DNA from 3 places in the Pelosinus sp. IPA-1 genome. Region 2 is predicted to be linked to each of the others. Evidence: riboswitches for the same ligand, from Rfam matches in the RefSeq annotation. Region 2 holds a riboswitch; each other region holds the start of a gene.

Region 1 (7,015 bases), on a different contig from region 2:
CCCCTGCAATATTCCAGGGGATGACAGCGGAGAGCAGGATGACCGTGTTTTCCATGTCGAGGGCCAATTGGTACTTGTTACGTTGTTTTTTCTCATAGATCTTATAGGCAAATTGATGGGTGAGCATGACTGCCAAGGTTTGATTGCAGCTAAAAGCAGCGGTAGCGATGCTGGATAGTATCGTAGTAGGGTAGACACTGATTTTTTCGCTAAGTCTTTCGAAAAATTGTTCAATTGGCTGTAATAAACCAGTTCCCTCAAAAATGCCGGAGTAGGAAGAGGAAATTAAAACAATAAGAGCAACTTTCAGCATAGAATATAGGCCGCCACCCTGAATGATATTGGCAAAGAAGCCGCCATGTTCCATCGTGTAGCCTGTCATAATGTAAGTTGCCATTTGTGAAAAGGATAGATGTTGAACAAAAAGGCCAATCAAGATACCAGAAAGTATGCTGATGCCCATTGATAATTTTACATCAATGCGAAAGGCGGCTAAAAGGAGTATAATGGCAGCGGGAAATAAGGTAATTATGCTTATATCAAAAGATTTCAATATCTCGTCTGTCATTTGCGTGTCATAGAAGGACAGAGGATTCGCATTTGATAAGTAGGTATAACCTATAATTGAAAGGATAAATGGTAAAATCGAAGTTTTCATCATATTGTTTATATTTATATACAGCTTAGTATCTGTTAAAGATGCTATAAGATTAGCGCTCGAAGACATAGGAGAGCAGCGATCACCAAAATAGGCTCCTGCGATAATGGCACCTGCCGTCATGTTGATATCAACATTACCCCCTTTAGCTAATACCATGAGCACTACACCGATGGTTCCAACCGTGCCAAATGAGGTTCCAAGTAGAAAGGATACTAGACAGCAGAGTAAGAAGGCGGATAGTATGAAGTATTTTGCACTGACAAAGGCAATTGCATAATACACGATAAAGGAGATCGTGCCACTGGCTCGCCAAACAGCTGTTATTGCGCCGATCAGTACAAAAATTTTGATTACGATAAGGGACTTTTTTGAACCAATCATCATCATGTTAAATAAATTTGTTAGGGTATAACCTCGACGTAACGAAAGTAAGGAAAAACCTAGAAGCCCCAAAAGCAAAGAATAAATAATAGAAATATCATGATAAATGCTGAAAAGCAGAGAACTAAAAAAAAGAATAAAGACGATTATAGTGTCCAAAGTCATCACTTCTTCCATGAGTATTTAATAAGATTGATAAGATACTAAGACATCTCAAATCTTATAGTGTATGTGCCCCCCAAGTCAAGGCTGAAAAATGACTCTTAACGTTGTATTTTGGCATTATTTGACGAATTTGGCTATTGGGTGTACAATGAACAATATTAAAAAGGAAATATTGGCAAACCAATTGAAAAATTGGGACGCAAAGCTATGGGTCTAAAGACGAGTTGTCTATGATTGCCAGGTTGCTAGTGAATCATAATTAATTATGATGAGTTAATTAGCACTTGCTTTGGGCAGGTGCTATTTTTATTTGGGAGAGAGGTAGAGTTTCAAGGTAGGTAGCTAGCAATTTGGGCAAGAAGTGAAAAATGAGGCGGAGGAGAATTTTTTTATGAATTTGCTTAAATGGATGGGAAAAAGTATTCAGGTAAAGGTTACTGCTGTTTTAGTGATTGGCTTATTACTTACATTGAGTATTCTAGGAGTATGTAATTTTTACAATGCAAAAAGCATATTAGTTTCCGATGTTGAGGAGGATCTTATCCACCGAGCAAGTGCTTATGCTGAAGATATTGGAACGTGGAAAAGCACTCGTGAAATCGAGGTTTCCATATTAGCAACGAATCAAAGTGTTGTGAACGGAGATACGCAAGGTGCACTTACTTATTTAAAAGAAGAGATCAAGCGTAATCCGATTTATTCACGGTTTTGGCTTGTAGATGCAAAGGGGCAATCCATTCATACATCGGGTGATCGAACGAATATCGCTGATCGTGACTATTTTAAACAGGTCATGTCAACTGGCAAAGTGGTAACTACCGATCCTATTATTTCTAAGGCGGATGGCAAAATGGTAGTATCTGTTGTTGCTCCGATCAAAAAGAATAACCAGATTATAGGTGCTCTAGGCGGTACAGTCCCTATTGATGCTCTCATTTCGCGTGTTAATGAAATTAAGGTTGCACAAAGTGGTTATGCTTATGTTATTCAAGGTGACGGACTCATCATTATTCATCCTGATAAAGAACAAGTCATGAAGACCAATATATTAAAGGATCCTAATGGAAATAATCAACTTAAAGCTGTAATAAATAAAATGGTAAACGGTGAAACTGGAACTGGTAATTACGTAGACGGGGGCATTTCAAAGTATGTAGCTTACGCTCCTGTTCCTGGGACTCAATGGAGTTTAGGGATTAATGCTCCAGAGAAAGAGATTTTTGTAAAGTTAACTCCATTTTTAAGGTCCTCCCTTATTACAATCGGTTTGATTCTTATTGCTGCTTGTGGTTTTGGTATTCTAATTTCAAGGCGTTTAACGAAACCCATTATACGCTTGAATCAAGCGATCGAAAAAATGGCGGAAGGTGACTTAACTTCACAAGTGGCTGTTATTGGTGGGGCGACAACACAGAGTGTCGCGGGTAAAGACGAGTTAGATGCAATGGGAATTTATTTTGATACTATGGTGAAAAAAATACGCGGTTTGGTTCAACAAATTGCTACCTCAGCAGAACAGGTTGCAGCATCTTCTGAGGAACTTACGGCAAGTGCAGAACAATCTTCTATAGCTGCCAATCAAGTAGCTGAAACGATAACGGAAGTGGCTTCAGGCAGTGCTTCCCAAATGCAAGCAGTCGATGCTGCTACGGATGTTGTTGAAAAAATGTCTGCTAGTATACAGCAGGTAGCTGCTCATTCTGAAAATGTAGCAGCCACTGCCGAGAAGACTGCACTTGCTGCCCGAAATGGTGGTAAGGCAATCGAAGATACTACAAAACAGATGGAAAATATCGAAAAAACAGTAACAAATTCAGCCCAGGTTGTTGAAAAACTTGGCGATCGTTCCAAAGAGATCGGTCAAATTGTTGATACGATTGCTGGAATTGCCGGCCAAACAAATCTCCTTGCATTAAATGCCGCTATCGAAGCCGCACGTGCTGGCGAGCAGGGCAGAGGGTTTGCTGTGGTAGCGGAAGAAGTTCGTAAACTAGCTGAACAATCCGAGGACGCAGCAAAGCATATTGCAGTACTCATTGGTGAAATTCAAGGGGATACAGAAATCGCGGTTAATGTAATGTCTGAGGGGACGAAAGAAGTCAAGCGAGGTTCAGAAGTAGTTCATATAGCAGGCAAAGCCTTCAGGGAAATCTTGAATTTAATTGAGCAAGTTTCCGATCAAATCCGGGATATCTCTGCTGCCATTCAACAGGTAGCAGGTGGGAGCGAACAAATTGTTTCCTCAATTAAGGAAATCGACAGAATTAGTGGTGCGACAGCAGGATATACGCAAACTGTTTCAGCATCAACTGAGGAACAGTCTGCTTCGATGGAAGAGATCGCCGCTTCCAGTGAAGCCTTAGCGAAAATGTCTGAAGAACTTCGATCCATTATAGCCCAATTTAAAGTATAAATAACTCTCTGGAAAAGCCGCTTAAAACGATACGTTTTAAGCGGCTTTTGGCTATCTTAAAAGAAAATGTTATTTTCCCTAATAGGTTTTCTTGACCTCGATTTTATAGTTTTTAAGTTTGCGATAAAGTGTACTTCGATCCATACCTAAGAATCTAGCTGCTTGGGTTATATTCGAATTATATTGTGCTAATGCAGAAATAATGCGATCTTCCTCTGATAGTAAAGGCGCCTCAAGTGTATCATTAGCAAGCTCTAGAGCGGATTCTCTGTCGTCCCAATACTTTTGGAGTACTATCTCAGTAATGATTTTTTCATTTGCTATTACGACAAGTCTTTCAATAAAAAACTTTAGTTCTCTAACATTTCCTGGCCAAAAGTAGTTCGCTAGATAGTCGTAGCCTGAGGACGTAATTTCCAGTTGTTTAAGGTACTTTCTTTGATCGTGTTGCAAAAAGTGTTGTGCGAGATATTTTACATCCGTGCTTCGATTGCGTAATGGCGGCAGCGTCATTGTTAGCACTTTAAGTCTGTAAAAAAGGTCCTGCCGGAAATTCCCTTCTTTAATAAGTTCTGCTAAATTTTTATTAGTAGCGGCAATGATCCTTATGTCTACAGGAATATATTTGTCATCTCCTAGGCGCATGACCTGCTTTTCCTGCAATACCCGTAGTAATCGGCTTTGCCCGTATTTGTCCATTTCTGAAATTTCATCAAGAAATATGGTGCCTCTATGAGCCATTTCAAATAAACCTGGCTTTCCTTTTTTGACTGCTCCTGTAAATGCTCCTTCGACATAACCAAAGAGTTCGCTTTCAAGCAAACTTTGTGGTAAGGCGGCACAGTTGATGGCAACAAAAGGTCCATTCTTTCTAGGGCTTGCGTTGTGAATACTTTGGGCAAATAATTCCTTGCCCGTGCCTGATTCACCAGAGATTAATACAGTGGCATCAATAGAAGATATTTCCTGGGCAATTCGTTTGCTTTCAATAATTTGAGAGGATACTCCCAAGATATCACCAAAGTTATATTTGGCAACGAATTTCCTAGCGATTACTTCATTGCGAATTCTAAGCTCCATTTCTTGAATACGTGTAATATCTTGGAAAGTAATGATGACGCCAATGATAGCTTGGTCGACAATGATAGGTGCAATGTTAAAGGTAATCCAAATAGCACCAAGTTGTATAACTTGGCCAATGGATTGTTTACCTTCTAATAGACATGTTTCAACGTTTATAAAATTGAGCAGGGAGTCTATTTTCTTGCCGAGCATATCTTTGGCAGAACGATTTAATAACCGCTCGGCTGCCCTATTAAAAACTTTAATGACTCGCTCTTGATTGATGCTAATAATACCTTCTAGGGAATAGTCCACTAATGCTTTGAATTCTTGGGCTCGTTCTTTCTCGAATTTTCGGCCTAAGGCTATTTTTTGCGCTTCAAGAAAGGCGGACCGAATGGAAAAATCTCCAGATCGTATAAGGTGAGTCTGTAAGCCTTTTTCTGCAGCTAACAGTACTGTTTTGATTCCACCCACTACAATATTGGCATCTGTTGCTGCTACTTCCGCTATTTTTGCAGGAATATCCTCGACGGTTTTCAGAGGAAAAATGACTAACTCAATAGCAAGAATCTTTGAAAGTACTTCAATGTCATTTACCATATTAGGGTAGGCTAGTATGGCAACTTTGGGGTGAGGTATCCCTGTTATCCTCTTGGAGTCATGGAAGACTTGGGCCAAATCTTGGCCAGTAATGGGAATTTCAACTACAGGGATTTTTACTTTTGATTCAATAATTAATTGAGCAGTGCCCCCTCTGGAAACAATCACATCAACATCTTCATTTTGTAGTTTCTTAGCAAGGCGAATTCCACGATTCAGCCTTGCTAAATAAAGGTCGAATTTATGTTCTAAGCCAAGCTCATGGATAATTTCTTTGCCTTGCAAAAACAATTGTTTGTCTGGAGCAATAAAGGCTATTTTAGACAAAATCGGATCACTCCCCTTAACTAAGTCTTCAGATTATATATGTTAAAAAAGTTTAACTATAGTTTATGTACGACCAGGAAAGAATTACTTGTTCTTTTTTTATTATACACGCTTAGAGGTAGGCGTGAAACAACATATGTAGGAAATTCTGCAACAGTTGTTGCAGAATTTCCTACAGTTATGGTGATAAATGAAGTATGAAGATAAGGTTTACAACATTCTGACAATTGGCATGGTATTTGCAGTAGTTGAAGTATGTGCGAGTCTAAAAAGCTTTATTACTATAAGAAAGGTGTAAAAGTGAGGAGTAAACCGTGAAAATTAAAAAAGGTGGGGTTGTATCAGATTTATTAAAGGATGTACTTATTCCTAAAATGTTTCATGCAAAACAAATATTCCCAAGACCAATTATTACGCCAAAAGAAATACCAGGGGTTGTTTTTGCAGAATTATCTAAAGAAAAATGTTGCGATCAAATTAGGCCGGGGATGAATATAGCCATTACTGCAGGCAGCAGAGGAATTGCAAACGTAGACATTATTACGAAAGGGATAGTAGATTTTGTAAAATCCAAAAATGCAATCCCTTTTATTGTTCCAGCAATGGGAAGTCATGGCGGAGCAACAGCAGAAGGACAAAGAGAAATTTTAGCTGGTTATAACATTACAGAAGACAGTATGGGATGCCCAATAAAATCCTGTATGGACACCGTCATGTTAGGTTATTCAGAATTAGGAAAGCCAGTTTATTTAGATAAAATAGCTTATCAATCAGATGGTATTATTGTATCTTGCCGTCTAAAGCTTCATAACGCATTTCGCGGTGAATATGAGAGTGGTCCTTGTAAGATGATGGTAGTTGGTCTAGGGAAACAGCATGGTGCAGAGAGTGTTCATAGCGATGGTATGGGGAAGATTGCTGAGAATCTACCGGCCAATGCAAAAATAATCCTAGAAAAAGCCCCTATTTTACTAGCTATTCCCTGTTTGGAAAATGCATATGATGAAACGTGTAAAATAGAAGCCATTCACAAAGATGATATTATGGCTAGAGAACCTGAATTGTTAAAATGGGCGGCTGCTAATATGCCGCAATTAATTGTAGGCGAGGCAGATGTTCTCATTGTTGACGAAATTGGCAAGAACTATAGCGGCACGGGGGTAGATCCCAATATTACTGGTACATTCTCTACTGATTATGCAACAGGTGGTGTGCAGGTTCAAAGAACGTGTATGTTAGATATTACAGAGTGTTCTCATGGAAATGGATTAGGTACTGGTCTAGCTAGTGCGATTACAAAACGGTTATTTGATAAGCTGGATCCTGAAAAGATGTATCCTAATTGTTTGACAAGTACAGTGCTAAAATCAGCCGGAATCCCGATTGTTGTAGCAACCGATAAA
Region 2 (7,015 bases):
TATCATTTCCTGCATTTGTGTATTACCTTCAATGGCCTGCTCTTTAGAAGATATAGTCAATTCATTGGCTTGATTTGCATTTACCGCATTTTGTTTAGTCTGCACAGCTACTTGTGTCATAGAAGCAGTTATTTCTTCAATAGAACTAGCTTGCTCTGTAGAGCCCTGGGACAGAACTTCTCCAGATGAAGCAATTTGCTGAGCACCAGCAGCTACTTGCTCTGCGGCTTCATTGATACTACTCATCGCTCGATTTATATTTTCCGCCATCAAATTAAAGGCTTGGGCTAGTTGGCCAATTTCATCACTTGTTCGAACATTTACTGCAACGTTCAAATCGCCACCTGCAATCTTGCCAGCAACATCAACAATCTCTTTAACTGGTTGAGAAATGATTCTAGCAATATAAATACCAAGGGCAATCGCTATAACGACACTAAAGGCAACAAGAATTATCATAAAGAGCATAGCCCTATTTGCATCTGCTTTATTGGCTGCTGCCTTTTGTTTTGCTAACTCTATTTTCATGTCACTTAACTTATTGAGGGTATCTTCCATCGTCTCTGCGATTCGAACACCCTCAGTTTGTATTAATTGATTTACTTGCGCTACTTGTCCCGCCTGAAGCATGGGAAATAGGTTTTTAGAATAGGAATCATATTGAGCAATCGTATCGTCGAGGGTCTTATGCAATTTACGTCCTTCATCGCTCACTAACGTTTTACCAATATCATTACTTCCCGATTTCATTTTACTGATGGATTCATTAAAACTTTTCATTTTTTGATTTTGGGTATTTACATCCTTTGTCAAAAGGATATCTCTAAAACTTACGCGCCCCTTTTGATAGGCTTCACTAATATCACCCATCTGTCCCATAGGCACCGTATATTTTTCATACAAATCCGCATCCGCTTGGGACAAACTAGAAAGATTAAATACACCTACCGCTCCTACCATCCCTGCAATTACAGCTACACAAAGAAACGCAACAGTAAGTTTGTTAGCAATTTTAAGATTCTGAAACCATTTCATCATTTTTTTCGCCTTCCTTTACTATTTGTTAAATACTTCCTAACAAATTTTCTCTAAGCTGCTAACTTCATTATCATTTAATAATCGATCACTATCGAGGATTAGCTTTACATCTTTACCTACTTTACCTATCCCTTTAATAAATCGTTGATGATAGCTGCCATTATCAAATTGAGGCGGCAAAACAATTTCTTGAGCTGCAATGATGAGCACTTCCTCTACCGCATCAACGATGAGCCCTAAGGTTACATTTTTTATATCAACTACTACAATACAAGTGCGATCATTGTACTCTCGATATACTTTTTTAAACCGTAACCTAACATCAATAACAGGAATTATTTTCCCTCTGAGGTTAATTATGCCCTGCACATATTCTGGGAGGTCAGGTATTTCTGTCACAGACTGCATACCGATTATCTCAGTGACAAATTTTATTTCAATACCATAAACTTCAGTCCCTAAGGAAAATGTCAGAAATTTGTCCTTCTGCGTGTCTTCTTCATCTAGCACATTTTCAGCAATCTCAGACATGATATGTCTCCTTTGTTTAATCTATTCTCCGTTACTTGCTAGCCTATAGATTCTAGGATAAAATCTACTAAGAATTCAGGGCGGCAACATCGAGTATCAGGCTGACACCACCATCTCCGAGCAAGGTACAACCCGCAATTCCCTTCGTCTTTTTGATATAGGAAGGCAAAGCCTTGACCACTACCTGCTGCTGTCCTATTAAGGAGTCAGCAAATAAGCAAATACCTTTCCCATCAGCTTCAACCATTACCATGATTCCTTCCCTTAGATCTTTGACCTCTGTTTTTACCTGAAATCTTTCATAAAGACGCAAAACAGGGTGGCACTCCCCCCGAATCATGATCATTTCATTATTATTTGTATCTTTTATCAGATTCTGCTCTTTCAGCCGAAAGGACTCTTTTATCGCAATAATCGGTATCGTATAGATGGAATTTCCGACCTTTATATTCATCCCATCAATGATTGCAAGAGTAAGAGGAATTCTTATCGACATTGTTGTACCTTCTCCCACTATGCTATCAACACTAATCGTACCACCTATTTTTTCAATATTCTTGGCTACGACGTCCATGCCAACACCACGACCAGAGAATTCTGTCACAGTGTCATTGGTAGAAAAGCCAGGCTGTAAAATAAAAGAATAGATCTGGTTATCGCTTAAAGAAGTCTCTTCCTTTTCAATTAAACCGCGTTCCCAAGCTTTTTTAAGAATCTTTTCTTTGTTTAACCCTCCACCATCATCTTGTATCGTAATCAAAACATCACCACCGGCACTTTTTGCCTCTAGACGAATCTTGCCCACTTTCGGTTTCCCTTGGGTTATTCTTTCTTGAGCAGGTTCAATGCCATGGTCCACAGCATTACGAATTAGGTGCATTAAGGGATCTGATATACTTTCTATGATATTTTTATCTACTTCTGTCTGCTCTCCGATAATCTCTAACTGCGCTTCTTTATCAAGCTTTCGCACCATATCTCTGACAATGCGATTCATCTTATGAAAAGTTGCTGATAATGGCACCATACGTATGGACATGACCGTATCTTGAAGTTCGCTAGTAATTTTTCTTAATTGGCGAGCCGACTTATAGAACTTATCGAGCCTCAGTCCTTGCAGTTCAGGATTTTGAGTTACCATTGCCTCAGCAATAACAAGCTCTCCCACTAAATCCATAAGGATATCCATCTTTGACACATTTACACTAATAAAACTTTGTGCCCCTTCCGTTTGCTGCTCCATTTCCTTGCCAGCAGCATTCACGGGCTCATCTGGAATTGGGTCATCTAAGACTATTACTTTTTTCTGCTGTGCTTTTTTGACACTGTCATCCGCCACTACATTTAAGTTGAACTCTTTTAGAAACATTGTGTTGCAGAAAAATTCTTGCACTATTTCCAAAGATTTTTGTGTCGAAAATGTTATCTGGAATCCTTCATTTTTGATAACTTCCGATGTAGCATCGTTTTCTAAAATATCCATTGGTGAATGTACAATGTTCTCGGCAAGTTCACTAAGCTCATGAATTAGGGTAAAGGCTCTTATATTTTCCATGCCGCAATCTTCGTCAAAAAAGATCCTGGCTTCATATCTGATTTCCCCCTCACCCTTTGATGTATCAGATACATCCGTTAAAGAATGGATAGTTGAATCATCAATATCAAAATTCGTAGTATCAGTCAGTTTGGGATGACCTTCCTTTAAACTGGACAAAAACTCCCTGCTTTTCTCGCAGACAACATAGGAATCACCTGTTGCATCTGCCCCGTTTTCCACCTTAGCTACTTCACCCTTAATGAAATCTACGGCATTTAAAACTAGATCTGTCAGTTCCGAATAATCTACACTTTGAGGCTTTGTCTCGCGAATATAAAAGAAAACATCCTCTAAAGAGTGGGCTACGGAAGAAATATCATTGAACATCATCATAGCAGCCGAACCCTTTAGGGTATGCATAATTCTAAATACTTCATTGATGACGACTTCTAAGCCCCCGGACTTTTCACTATCTAAAATAAGGCGTTCAAGCTGTTCTAACAGCTGGTTTGTTTCAAATACAAAGAGGTCAAGCATTGGGGCTTTGCTATCATTATTGGCCAATTTCAATCACCCTCACAAATTACTGCAGATACTGGAAGTACGGTACTACATAGCTTTTTTCAAAATCTAGTCTTTTTATTTAAACTTGCTTAGCCCTCGAATGACCTGTTCTTCAACAAACGGTTTTACGATAAATCCATTAGCACCAGACACGATGGCATCTTTTACAGTCGCTTCTTGCCCCATAGCCGATATCATAACGACTTTCGCACTAGAATCCATCTTTTTTATCGCCTTCAAAGCCGTTATACCATCCATTTGGGGCATTGTTATATCCATTGTAACCAGATCAGGTTTAAGTTCATTGTATTTTAGGATTGCTTCTGCACCATTTGCAGCTTCGCCCACAACTTGGTAACCGTTTTTTTCCAACATCATTTTTAGTGTTAACCTAATAAAGACGGCATCATCGACAATAAGTACTTTCATATTTTCATCCTTTCATCGGCAAGTAATATCAACTTGCAATCATGTATCGTTACCTGGTTATTACAGCTATCCTTTGCCTCACCCTAAAAAAAACGCAAAAAAAGATCAGGGGTAGCCTGACCTAATACATGGTAGTGTAAGCTAACATGGCGGCCTGGCAGTCTTGGTCGCCCAGCGACTGTAGACCCATAGCTTTGCGTCCCTATCTTTCGATAGGTTTGCCAATATTGTTAATTTTTGTCTATCTATGTAGTATTTTCTTATATTATATTATTATTCCATATATTCGTCAACGTATTTCAGGACTTTGGTGCAATTTTCTGGGACTTAAGCCTCATTATAATATAATAGAGAATGGCAAATATTACGTTTGCTGTGAAGAATGTAATTACAGTATAATTTGAATGCCACATAAAACTATAAAATTAGCAAGGAAACATTACATGAAAAAACAAACGCCTCTTTTACTAATCTTATTAATGTTACTAACTAGCTTACCGGCAGCTACGGCGAGTGCCGCTTCCTTTGATACACTGAGTCAAAATATCATCAACTTTATAGGTCTTCAAAGTAACCAAACGAAAAATTCTACACTGAAAGGCAAAGTAATCGTTGTTGATCCTGGTCATGGTGGCAGTGATACTGGCGCTATAGGCCCTAATCATGTTGCCGAAAAAAATGTTACATTGGCCATTGCTCGTGATCTAGGTAAGTTACTATCGGATGGAGGAGCGAAGGTCATCTTGACCCGTACCTCTGACAAGGATGTTGCCAATGAAGGAACATCAGATATTGACGAACTACAGGCTCGCGTTGCAATTGCAAACCAGGCTAGTGCAGACTTGTTTGTTAGCATTCATGCTGACGCTTCTGACGAACCTGTCAGTGGTACAGCAACTTATTTTTACGGCAATAGCGATACTTTTGCCAGTTTAGTACAAGATAGTATGGTTAGCCAACTAAAATTATCTGATAGAGGCTATCAACCTAATGATTTTTATGTTCTCAAAAACACAACGATGCCAGCCATATTAACAGAAGTCGCTTTTATCTCCAATCCGCAAGAAGAAAAACTACTCTCTAATCCTACTTTTGACAAAAAAGCAGCACTTGGAATTTATAATGGAATTAAAAAATATTTCGCGCAATAAGTGCGCCCTCTAACCATTCTATTTCTAGAAATTTTTAAGTATCCTCGTAATGGAGCACACTTGTGCTCCATTTTTTTACTTCTATGAATTGACAAACAGGAAAGCCAAGCAGTCACCTGCCTGGCTCAATCCTTTACCTAATCCTCAAAGATAACCGAACTTACCATTCTGTACGAATGCTCAAATCAGCTTTCTGTTGGGCTTCACCAATTTTTAATAGTTTATATACAATATAAAGACCACCATACCAAACAGGTGCAACATATAATCCTACCAGATTATCATGGTCATATCCCATACCTAAGGTTACAGCCAGCATAAATATCCCTACTGCATAATTAGCATATGGATAACAAGGCATAGGATATTTTAACTGAGTAATTTGCTCACTACTAAGGCTTTTTCGCCATTTAAACTGAATATACATGATCAATGACCAAGTCCACATACAACCCGTTGTTGTGATCGCCGACATATAATAAAATACGCTATCTGGAGATGCATAATTTAGATAAACACCTATCAAGCAAACAGCACTAGAAAATAGAATGCCATTAGCGGGAACTTGACTGCCTGATAATTTCCCTAAAAATGCGGGAGCCTCATTTCTAAGTGCTAATCCATAAAGCATTCGTCCACAAACATACATACCACTATTTAAGCAAGAAGCTGCCGAGGACAAAATTACAACATTTATAATGGAAGCTGCATAAGGAATGCCCGCTTTTTCAAAGATCATCACAAAGGGACTAATGCCTTTCGGCAACGTATCATAAGGAAAAATAGACAGAATGGCTACCATAGAGCCAACATAGAAAACCAATACTCGCCAAAACACCTTATCAATCGCTGATTTAAGAGAGGACTCAGGATTAATGGCTTCACCAGCGGTAATTCCGATTAGTTCAACTCCTGAATACGCAAACACTACCATAACCAACGCCATGGCTACACCACTCCAACCAAAAGGCATAAAACCTCCGTGAGTCCATAGATTAGAAAAACCAATTGCCACCCCGTCGTTACCAAGACCAAAGAGAATCATTGCAAAGCCAACTAGCAGCATGGCTATGATAGTCACAACTTTAATTAGCGCAAACCAAAATTCAAACTCGCCGTAATATTTCACTGCAACTAAATTAATGGCGAGAATTACACCAAGGCAAATCAGCGCAGGAATCCACTGTTCTATATCTGGTGACCAGTATTTCATATACATGCCGACTGCTGAAATCTCACACATAGCCAAGACAACCCATTGGTACCAATAAGTCCATCCAGTAACAAAGGAAACTAGCGGCCCGCAAAAGGCTCTGGCATAGCCAGCAAAGGATGAAGCAACAGGATGTTCTACAGCGACTTCACCTAATGCACGCAGTACAAAATACATAACGATACCGCCGAGGGCATAGGCTAACGTGAGAGCTGGTCCTGCCATCTTACTAGCCTGAGCAGACCCCATAAATAGAGCAACGCCAATAACACCACCAATAGCAATCAACTGGATATGTCTGTCTTTTAGATCTTTCTTCAAGTTCTCTTTTTCTAAATATAAGGATTGTTCTTTCATATCTGTTCGCCTCCTTTTTTTATATAAAAAGACGCTCATCAACAACCTCATAATTGTTGACAAGCGTCTTTGCTTGCAGCTATTTTATTTAAACTACATTACTCTTCGGCAGCAGCTTTTAGGATACTTTGTTCTAAAACCGTAAGTCCACGATCTAATTGTTCATCAGTAACCACCAAAGGAATCAATAACCGA
Region 3 (7,015 bases), on a different contig from region 2:
AGCTGCAGAAAAAGGACCCATTGCTTTTGTGCAAAATGGTGACAGAGTAAGTATCAATATTTACGAGCGAAGTATTCACTGGGAAATTACAGAAGAAGAATATCAAAACAGGAAAGAAAATTATCAACCAGTTATTAAGGACGTAGAAAGTGAATTTCTTAAATTATATGGAGCAAATACGACTTCTTCTGCTAAAGGCGCAGTTCGCCGTTAAAACATGAGTAGAATCGAAAGATCAGGAGGATAAAAAATTGGAGAAAGAAAAGGTAATCACTAAGATTATTGAGGGAGGCCTCGTTGCCGTTGTGCGAGCGCAAACCAAAGAAGAGGCAAAGAAGGTTACAGAAGCTTGCATTGCAGGTGGTGTTGTAGCCATTGAGATCACTTTTACCGTTCCAGGCGCTAATGAAATCATAAGTGAATTGGCAAAACTTTATTCACCAGAGGACATTCTACTTGGAGCTGGAACAGTTCTTGACCCAGAAACAGCAAGAATTGCTATTTTAAGTGGTGCGCAATATGTTGTATCTCCTTGTCTGAATGTAGACACTGTCAAATTATGCAATCGGTATCGGGTACCAATCATGCCAGGTGCAATGACTATTAGAGATGTAGTGGAAGGCATGGAAGCTGGTGCAGACATTATTAAAGTGTTCCCAGGGGAACTTTTCGGACCTGGTTTTATTAAAGCCATTAAGGGCCCTCTACCTCAGGCAAGACTGATGCCTACAGGCGGTGTTGGCGTTGATAATGTGGGAGAATGGATCAAGGCAGGCTGCGTGGCAGTGGGTGTAGGTAGTAACCTTACTGGAGGAGCCAAAACTGGTGATTATGCTTCTATTACAACAAAGGCTAAAGAATTCGTTGAGGCCATACGTTTAGCCAGAGCATGAGTTTTATGGGACATAGGATATAAGGAGTCTAGAAGAGTCAACTAGTACTCTCTATAGCACAATAAGAGTCCTGCAGACATTATCTGCAGGACTCTTGTTGTAAAACTACTTTAAGGGAGATTTTTAATAGTCTGTGTCCTCTAACAGTTCATTACCTGAAAAAGTATCAACACCTACTGTACATTCCATATCTGCAGTAGTACTCTTTTTTGCTTCTGTTGAAAGAATATTATTATTGGATTCAACTTCGCCATTAATGTTTTTGCCGTTCCATTGCTGATAAACTTTTTTATTATCCAAAAGATATACCTCCTTAATTAATAGAGCTGATAATAGTTTTCCAAATTAACAAGGCGATAGTCTGGTAATGTTTTTAATATAGCATCAAAAATAGAGAATTAAGTAGTAATTAATTTTTCGCATATTTATTAAGTAGATAAATTTTTGATATTGTCGTTATATTAATGATTTTTATAGAATATGGCTAAATAAGGGGAAATTTACTTGAAAAAACTTGTATATTTATTAAGTAAATGTTATAGTTTATAATATTTATTGGAATAAAAAGTGACAATAACTGACAAGTTGTATGAAATTATGTTAGAAAAATATCTTTTTTGAATCAGAAATATGATATTTTTTTGTATCAAATCTTTCTGGAAAAACTGAGAAATGTCAGGGCACACACAATAGTCTTACTATGTAAAGCGTTAGGGGGATAAAGTAATGCAGATTCGACAAAAAATTATTGTATCTTTAGCAGCAATCTTATTTTTAATGGTGGGGATGAGTGTATATTCATTATGGTCTTCTAATCAAATAAAAAAAGGTATCAATAATATTCAGACTAGTAATGCAGCGGCAATTACTGCAGCCAAAGCTGAAAATGAATATACGAGTGCAGTATTAGAAATCAGACGTTACATAGCAGATGGAGATGAAAAATATAGTAAAAACTTTGAGGAAAAGTTGACTGCTGTTGAGGAATTAGAAAAACAACTTCTTGCTTTGACGCCACCTGACAAGTTAAAAGATATAGAAAAACTAATTGATGATACGACTAAATATAAGACTGGTGTAGTGACTCGACTTATTCCAGTGTTGCGGGAACAACATAAAGATAGAATAGCTGGCAATATCGAAAAAGCGAATGAAAAAGCTCTGACAAGTGGTGCGATAACTCGTGAGTTAACACCATTTGCTCAGTCTATACAACAAACACTACATACTACTGTAGAAGAAAATGCTAAGCATGCTCTCGCAGAGGTGGATGAAGCCAACCATAATGTATCTTATAATGTGACTATGGCAATTACATTAAGTGTTATAGCTTTGATTTTGGGTGTAATACTGAGTGTCTACCTAACAAAACAGGTTACATATCCGATAAAGCATATCACAGCAGAGCTGACTACTATGGCAGCGGGCGATTTTTCAGGATCAATTCATCAAGGACTTAGCATGCGTTCCGATGAATTTGGTATTCTTGCCAAGTCGCTGACAGAAATGAAAGGTAATTTAAAACGACTTTTTTCACAAGTGCAAGAGAAAGTAGAGCAACTTTCAGCGGCATCAGAACAACTAACTGCTGGTGCAGAACAATCTGCGCAGGCTGCCACCTTAGTTGCTGATTCCATCATGGATGTAGCAGCAGGAACCGAAAAACAAGCAAATGCAGTTAATACTACCTTAACTGTGGCTGAAAAATCTGCTTCTGATGCGAAAGTAGTAGCTCAAAATGCGCAGCATGCCACGGACACATCCCAAAGAACAACTTCTGCGGCTCAAAATGGTGGTAAACTTATTAACTCGGCTGAAGAACAAATGGCGAATATCGAAGCTACTGTAGGAAATTCTGCGCAAGTTGTAGGCAAGTTAGGAGAACGCTCTAAGCACATAGGGCAAATTGTAGATACCATCTCTGGTATTGCTGGGCAAACCAATCTACTGGCTCTTAACGCAGCAATTGAAGCTGCTCGTGCAGGAGAGCAGGGTAAGGGCTTTGCTGTAGTCGCTGAAGAAGTACGTAAGCTTGCAGAGCAATCGGAAGAAGCAGCAAAACAAATTGCAACGTTAATTAGTGAAATTCAACAGGAAACGGAACAAGCTGTTTTGGTAATGAACACTGGTACGGAAGAAGTAAAGGATGGTACAAGAGTAGTTTTGGAGGCGGGGAATGCATTTAATCAGATTATCCAACTTGTAGGTGAGGTTACTACACAAGTTAAGGAAATTTCCAATGCCGCTAATCAAATTTCAATTGGGAGCCAAGATATTGTTGGCGCAGTTCGTGGGATTGATGAAGTCACCAAAGGGAATGCTCTTCAGACTCAAACTGTTTCCGCTGCAACTGAGCAGCAAACTGCATCTATGCAGGAAATTGCGGCAACTAGTCGCAGCCTTTCTCATATGGCAGAAGAATTGCAGGATGCTGTCCGTAAATTCAGAGTATAAAGAAATACTGTTACGTTTTTTACGGAATCAGAAAGTATAACACTTTCTTGATTCCAAGTAAGAACGACTAAGGCTTCTGCCTGCGTTCGAGGACTTGGCACAAGCCAAGTCTTTTCTTATAATCAATAACATTCAAAGACTAAGATGTAGGTGGCGTTTTTCACTCCACTTACATCTTAGTCTTTCTCTATCTGCAGGAATATGTAGCTAGAAGTCGAAATGTTTAAGAAACAGAACAATAGGTGTAATGAGAAAAAGATAGGAGGCTTACATATGATTTATACACGTACAGGTGATAAGGGAATGACTAGTCTGCTAGATGGTAGTCGCGTGCGGAAGAATAGCATACGCGTAGATAGTTACGGAACCATTGACGAGTTGAATTCATTATTAGGCTTTGGGAAGCATTTTATTATCAATTCAGCTATCGTAGAAAAAATCCATATTGTGCAGTTAGAGCTTTTTGCCGTCGCCGCTGAGCTAGCGGATCCTAAAGGGGAAATGTACCCTTCCAAAATCGGCGAGGCTGAAATTCTGCGTTTTGAAACTTGGATTGATGAATACGTCAAGCTTATGAATCCTGCTCCTAAATTTATAGTGCCAGGCAGCAGCCAGGCTTCTGGGATTCTACATGTAGCCCGTACTGTTTGCCGACGTGCTGAAAGGCTTATGACGTCACTAGAAGAGATAGAACCAGTAAGTTCATCTTTAATGAAATATGTAAATCGCTTGTCTGATGTATTATACACCTTTGCCCGCTTTTTGGAAGAACAGCAAGAATTGGTTAATTCATAACTAGGATTTTATGGAGTACAATAGACTGTAGCCTCACAAAATGGCATAATTTGTCTTTCGGGGCAAGCTATGCTTTATTTACGAGATTTGGAAGTACAATAACTTATAAATCAAGTTTTATTTATCTGTACAGATAGGTCCAGCACATTTTATTTTTTTATAGCAAGGAGTTTTATCATGAAACTACAACGAATTTTTTTACTCTATATTTTAATGAATGTTATTGTTTTCTTACGTTTGGATGTAGCGCCCGCCTTTGCGGCAGCTAACAATCCCCAACCGATTGATTATATAAATGGTGTAGTATTGTCGGTACAACCCCTTGAAATACCGTCTAATAAGAATATGGGGGTTAGTGGGAAAAACTTAATAACGATTCAACTTACAACAGGGCCAGAAGCTGGTAAAGAGGTGCAGAGTATCAATTATACTACCAACCAGCCATTGTTTGACATAAACCCTAGTCCTGGTGATAAAATTATTTTGGCTGTAAACGAGACACAAAGTGTAAAACAATACCATGTTGCGGATTATAATCGCCTTTTCCCTATGTATATATTAGTCGGTGTCTTTATTTTATCATTATTGTTGTTAGGGAAAAAGATTGGTGTTAAGACCTTGTTTGTTATTTGTTTTTCTGTAATTTTGATTCTTAAGGGTATGATTCCCCTTATTTTGAGTTATCATTGGAACTTTATTTTAGCTACCATGCTTGTTTGTGCAGTGATTGCTACCGTAACGCAGATTACAATTAGTGGTTGGAATGCAAAGACCTGGGGGGCAATCATTGGTACTGTAAGCGGTGTTGTTATTGCAGGGATTTTAGCAGCAATTTCGATTTCAATGATGCATTTAACAGGTTTAGATAGTGAAGAAGCTATGATGCTCAAAGTCACTACATTATCCTTTATGAACTTTCAAGAAGTTCTATTTGCAGGAATTATTTTAGGATCCCTAGGTGCTGTGATGGATGTAACGATATCGATTGCCTCTACCCAATTTGAAATTAAAAAGTCTTGTCCTCATTATGGCTTTATAGAAATATTTAAATCTGGTATAAACGTTGGACGAGATGTTATGGGAACTATGGCAAATACCTTAATTTTAGCTTATACGGGGAGTTCCTTACCTTTGATTTTTCTGATTACATCCCAAGAGAATGTGTCCTTAGTACGAGTTATGAATTTAAATATTGTTGCTACAGAAATAACGAGGGCTCTGACAGGGAGCATTGGATTGATCTGCTCCATTCCACTAACAGCTGCCATTACGGCCCTGCTTCTAAACCGAATCGACAAAAAATGATAGATTTTTATAGTACAAAAAGAATTTGGTTATATTGACATTATATGTAATATAATGTAGAATAAAGAAAATTTAGGTAATATAATATTGGGCAAACTTATCAAAAGATAAGGACGCAAAGCTATGGGTCTAAGGGATTCTATTCTATGACTGCCAAGCTGCCGGTTCAATTCGGAATTGTAATTAGCAGCAGGACATAGTGAACTGATGCTAATTTTTTTATTTTAGGAGGATTATTTTGCAACTTAAAATTAAGGGGAAAATTCTTACCATTATTTTAGTAGTTTCACTGGCTATGCTCACGGTAGGTTCGATAGGGTATTATTATACAAATGCTATGAGCAATGAAATGAAAATTATGTACAATGAAAATCTTTTGTCTATTAAAAGATTAAATGAGACTCGTCATAATTTTAGGGCAGTTCACGGAATGATTCTGGAACTTATTTTTGGTAATGTAGATAAGGGAACAGAAGATAAGTTAACAACTGAAATAAAAACATTAGCGTTAGAAACGGACAAAACTTTAACAGCCTATGAAAGTCAAAAACTAACTCCATATGAGCAAGAGAAATTTCTTAAACTAAAAGAAGCAATTGGTCAGTATCGGACAGAGCGCCAAAAAGCAATAGATCTAGCAAAACAAGGGAAAAAGCAAGAAGCCTATACATATTTTACCCAGCAGGCAGCAGGTAAACTAGAAGCGGTAAATATAACCCTCCAAGAATTGGCAAACTATATGGCGGAAAAAAGTGATAGAGCCAATCGAGAAGGGGAAGAACATGCTAGTTTTGCAGGTAAAGTCATTTTCTCACTAACAGGATTTTTTGCTTTACTAAGTATTTTACTGGGATGGAAACTATCTACTATGATTGTCAGCAGATTAGGAATTGTAGGAACTTTTTTAGCTGAAATCGCAAATGGGAATTTAGGTCTAGAAAACGTAAAAATCGCTGAGCAGGATGAAATCGGTGAAATAGGCCATGGTTTAAATAAGATGGCTGATAATCTAAAAAGAGTTGTCCGTCAGGTGATTGAATCAGCTGAACAGGTGGCAGCGTCTTCAGAAGAATTGACAGCAAGTGCGGAACAATCAGCGCAAGCTACCAATCAGGTAGCAGCTACCATTAGTGAAGTAGCCCAAGGGGCTGAATCCCAAGCTAGTGCAGTAACTACAACTACTAGCGTAGTGGAACAGTTATCCACGGGTATTGAACAAGTTGCCCTAAATGCAACGAAAATGAGAGAGGTATCCGATAGAACTTCTAAGGCAGCCCAAGATGGTGGTAAGGCAGTAAAAGCTGCAATGAATCAGATGGATATCGTGGAACAAACGGTGACCAAATCAGCTAACGTTGTTGAAAAACTAGGAGAAAGATCGAAAGAAATGGGACAAATTGTTGAGACGATTTCCGGGATTGCGGCACAAACCAATCTACTCGCCTTGAATGCAGCTATTGAGGCTGCCCGTGCAGGCGAGCATGGCAGAGGATTTGCTGTAGTTGCGGAAGAGGTACGAAAGTTAGCAGAACAGTCTCAAGAATCAGCAAAGGAAATTGCAAATTTAA

Evidence for each region. A riboswitch is a leader RNA that binds a small molecule or an ion and turns the genes downstream of it on or off. The one in region 2 is predicted to bind cyclic di-GMP.
Region 1: it holds a riboswitch for cyclic di-GMP, as region 2 does, so the genes downstream of both, QSJ81_RS13660 (methyl-accepting chemotaxis protein) here and QSJ81_RS00665 (response regulator) in region 2, are expected to answer to the same signal.
Region 3: it holds a riboswitch for cyclic di-GMP, as region 2 does, so the genes downstream of both, QSJ81_RS22015 (methyl-accepting chemotaxis protein) here and QSJ81_RS00665 (response regulator) in region 2, are expected to answer to the same signal.

What each region holds. Positions count from the first base shown of each region.
Region 1 is NZ_BSVC01000005.1:185,238-192,252, reverse strand. Features, by position in the region: gene QSJ81_RS13665 (Na+/H+ antiporter NhaC family protein) at 1-1,201, opposite strand, end outside; cyclic di-GMP riboswitch class I at 1,372-1,457, shown strand; gene QSJ81_RS13660 (methyl-accepting chemotaxis protein) at 1,599-3,620, shown strand; gene QSJ81_RS13655 (sigma 54-interacting transcriptional regulator) at 3,699-5,612, opposite strand; gene QSJ81_RS13650 (nickel pincer cofactor-dependent isomerase, group 22) at 5,927-7,015, shown strand, end outside.
Region 2 is NZ_BSVC01000001.1:154,106-161,120, reverse strand. Features, by position in the region: gene QSJ81_RS00680 (methyl-accepting chemotaxis protein) at 1-1,038, opposite strand, end outside; gene QSJ81_RS00675 (chemotaxis protein CheW) at 1,075-1,569, opposite strand; gene QSJ81_RS00670 (chemotaxis protein CheW) at 1,637-3,670, opposite strand; gene QSJ81_RS00665 (response regulator) at 3,746-4,099, opposite strand; cyclic di-GMP riboswitch class I at 4,245-4,332, opposite strand; gene QSJ81_RS00660 (N-acetylmuramoyl-L-alanine amidase family protein) at 4,543-5,250, shown strand; gene QSJ81_RS00655 (amino acid permease) at 5,411-6,820, opposite strand; gene gabT (4-aminobutyrate--2-oxoglutarate transaminase) at 6,919-7,015, opposite strand, start outside.
Region 3 is NZ_BSVC01000010.1:134,878-141,892, reverse strand. Features, by position in the region: gene ilvD (dihydroxy-acid dehydratase) at 1-214, shown strand, start outside; gene QSJ81_RS22040 (bifunctional 2-keto-4-hydroxyglutarate aldolase/2-keto-3-deoxy-6-phosphogluconate aldolase) at 252-893, shown strand; gene QSJ81_RS22035 (hypothetical protein) at 1,017-1,193, opposite strand; gene QSJ81_RS22030 (methyl-accepting chemotaxis protein) at 1,620-3,347, shown strand; gene QSJ81_RS22025 (cob(I)yrinic acid a,c-diamide adenosyltransferase) at 3,621-4,142, shown strand; gene QSJ81_RS22020 (YibE/F family protein) at 4,320-5,447, shown strand; cyclic di-GMP riboswitch class I at 5,528-5,613, shown strand; gene QSJ81_RS22015 (methyl-accepting chemotaxis protein) at 5,686-7,015, shown strand, end outside.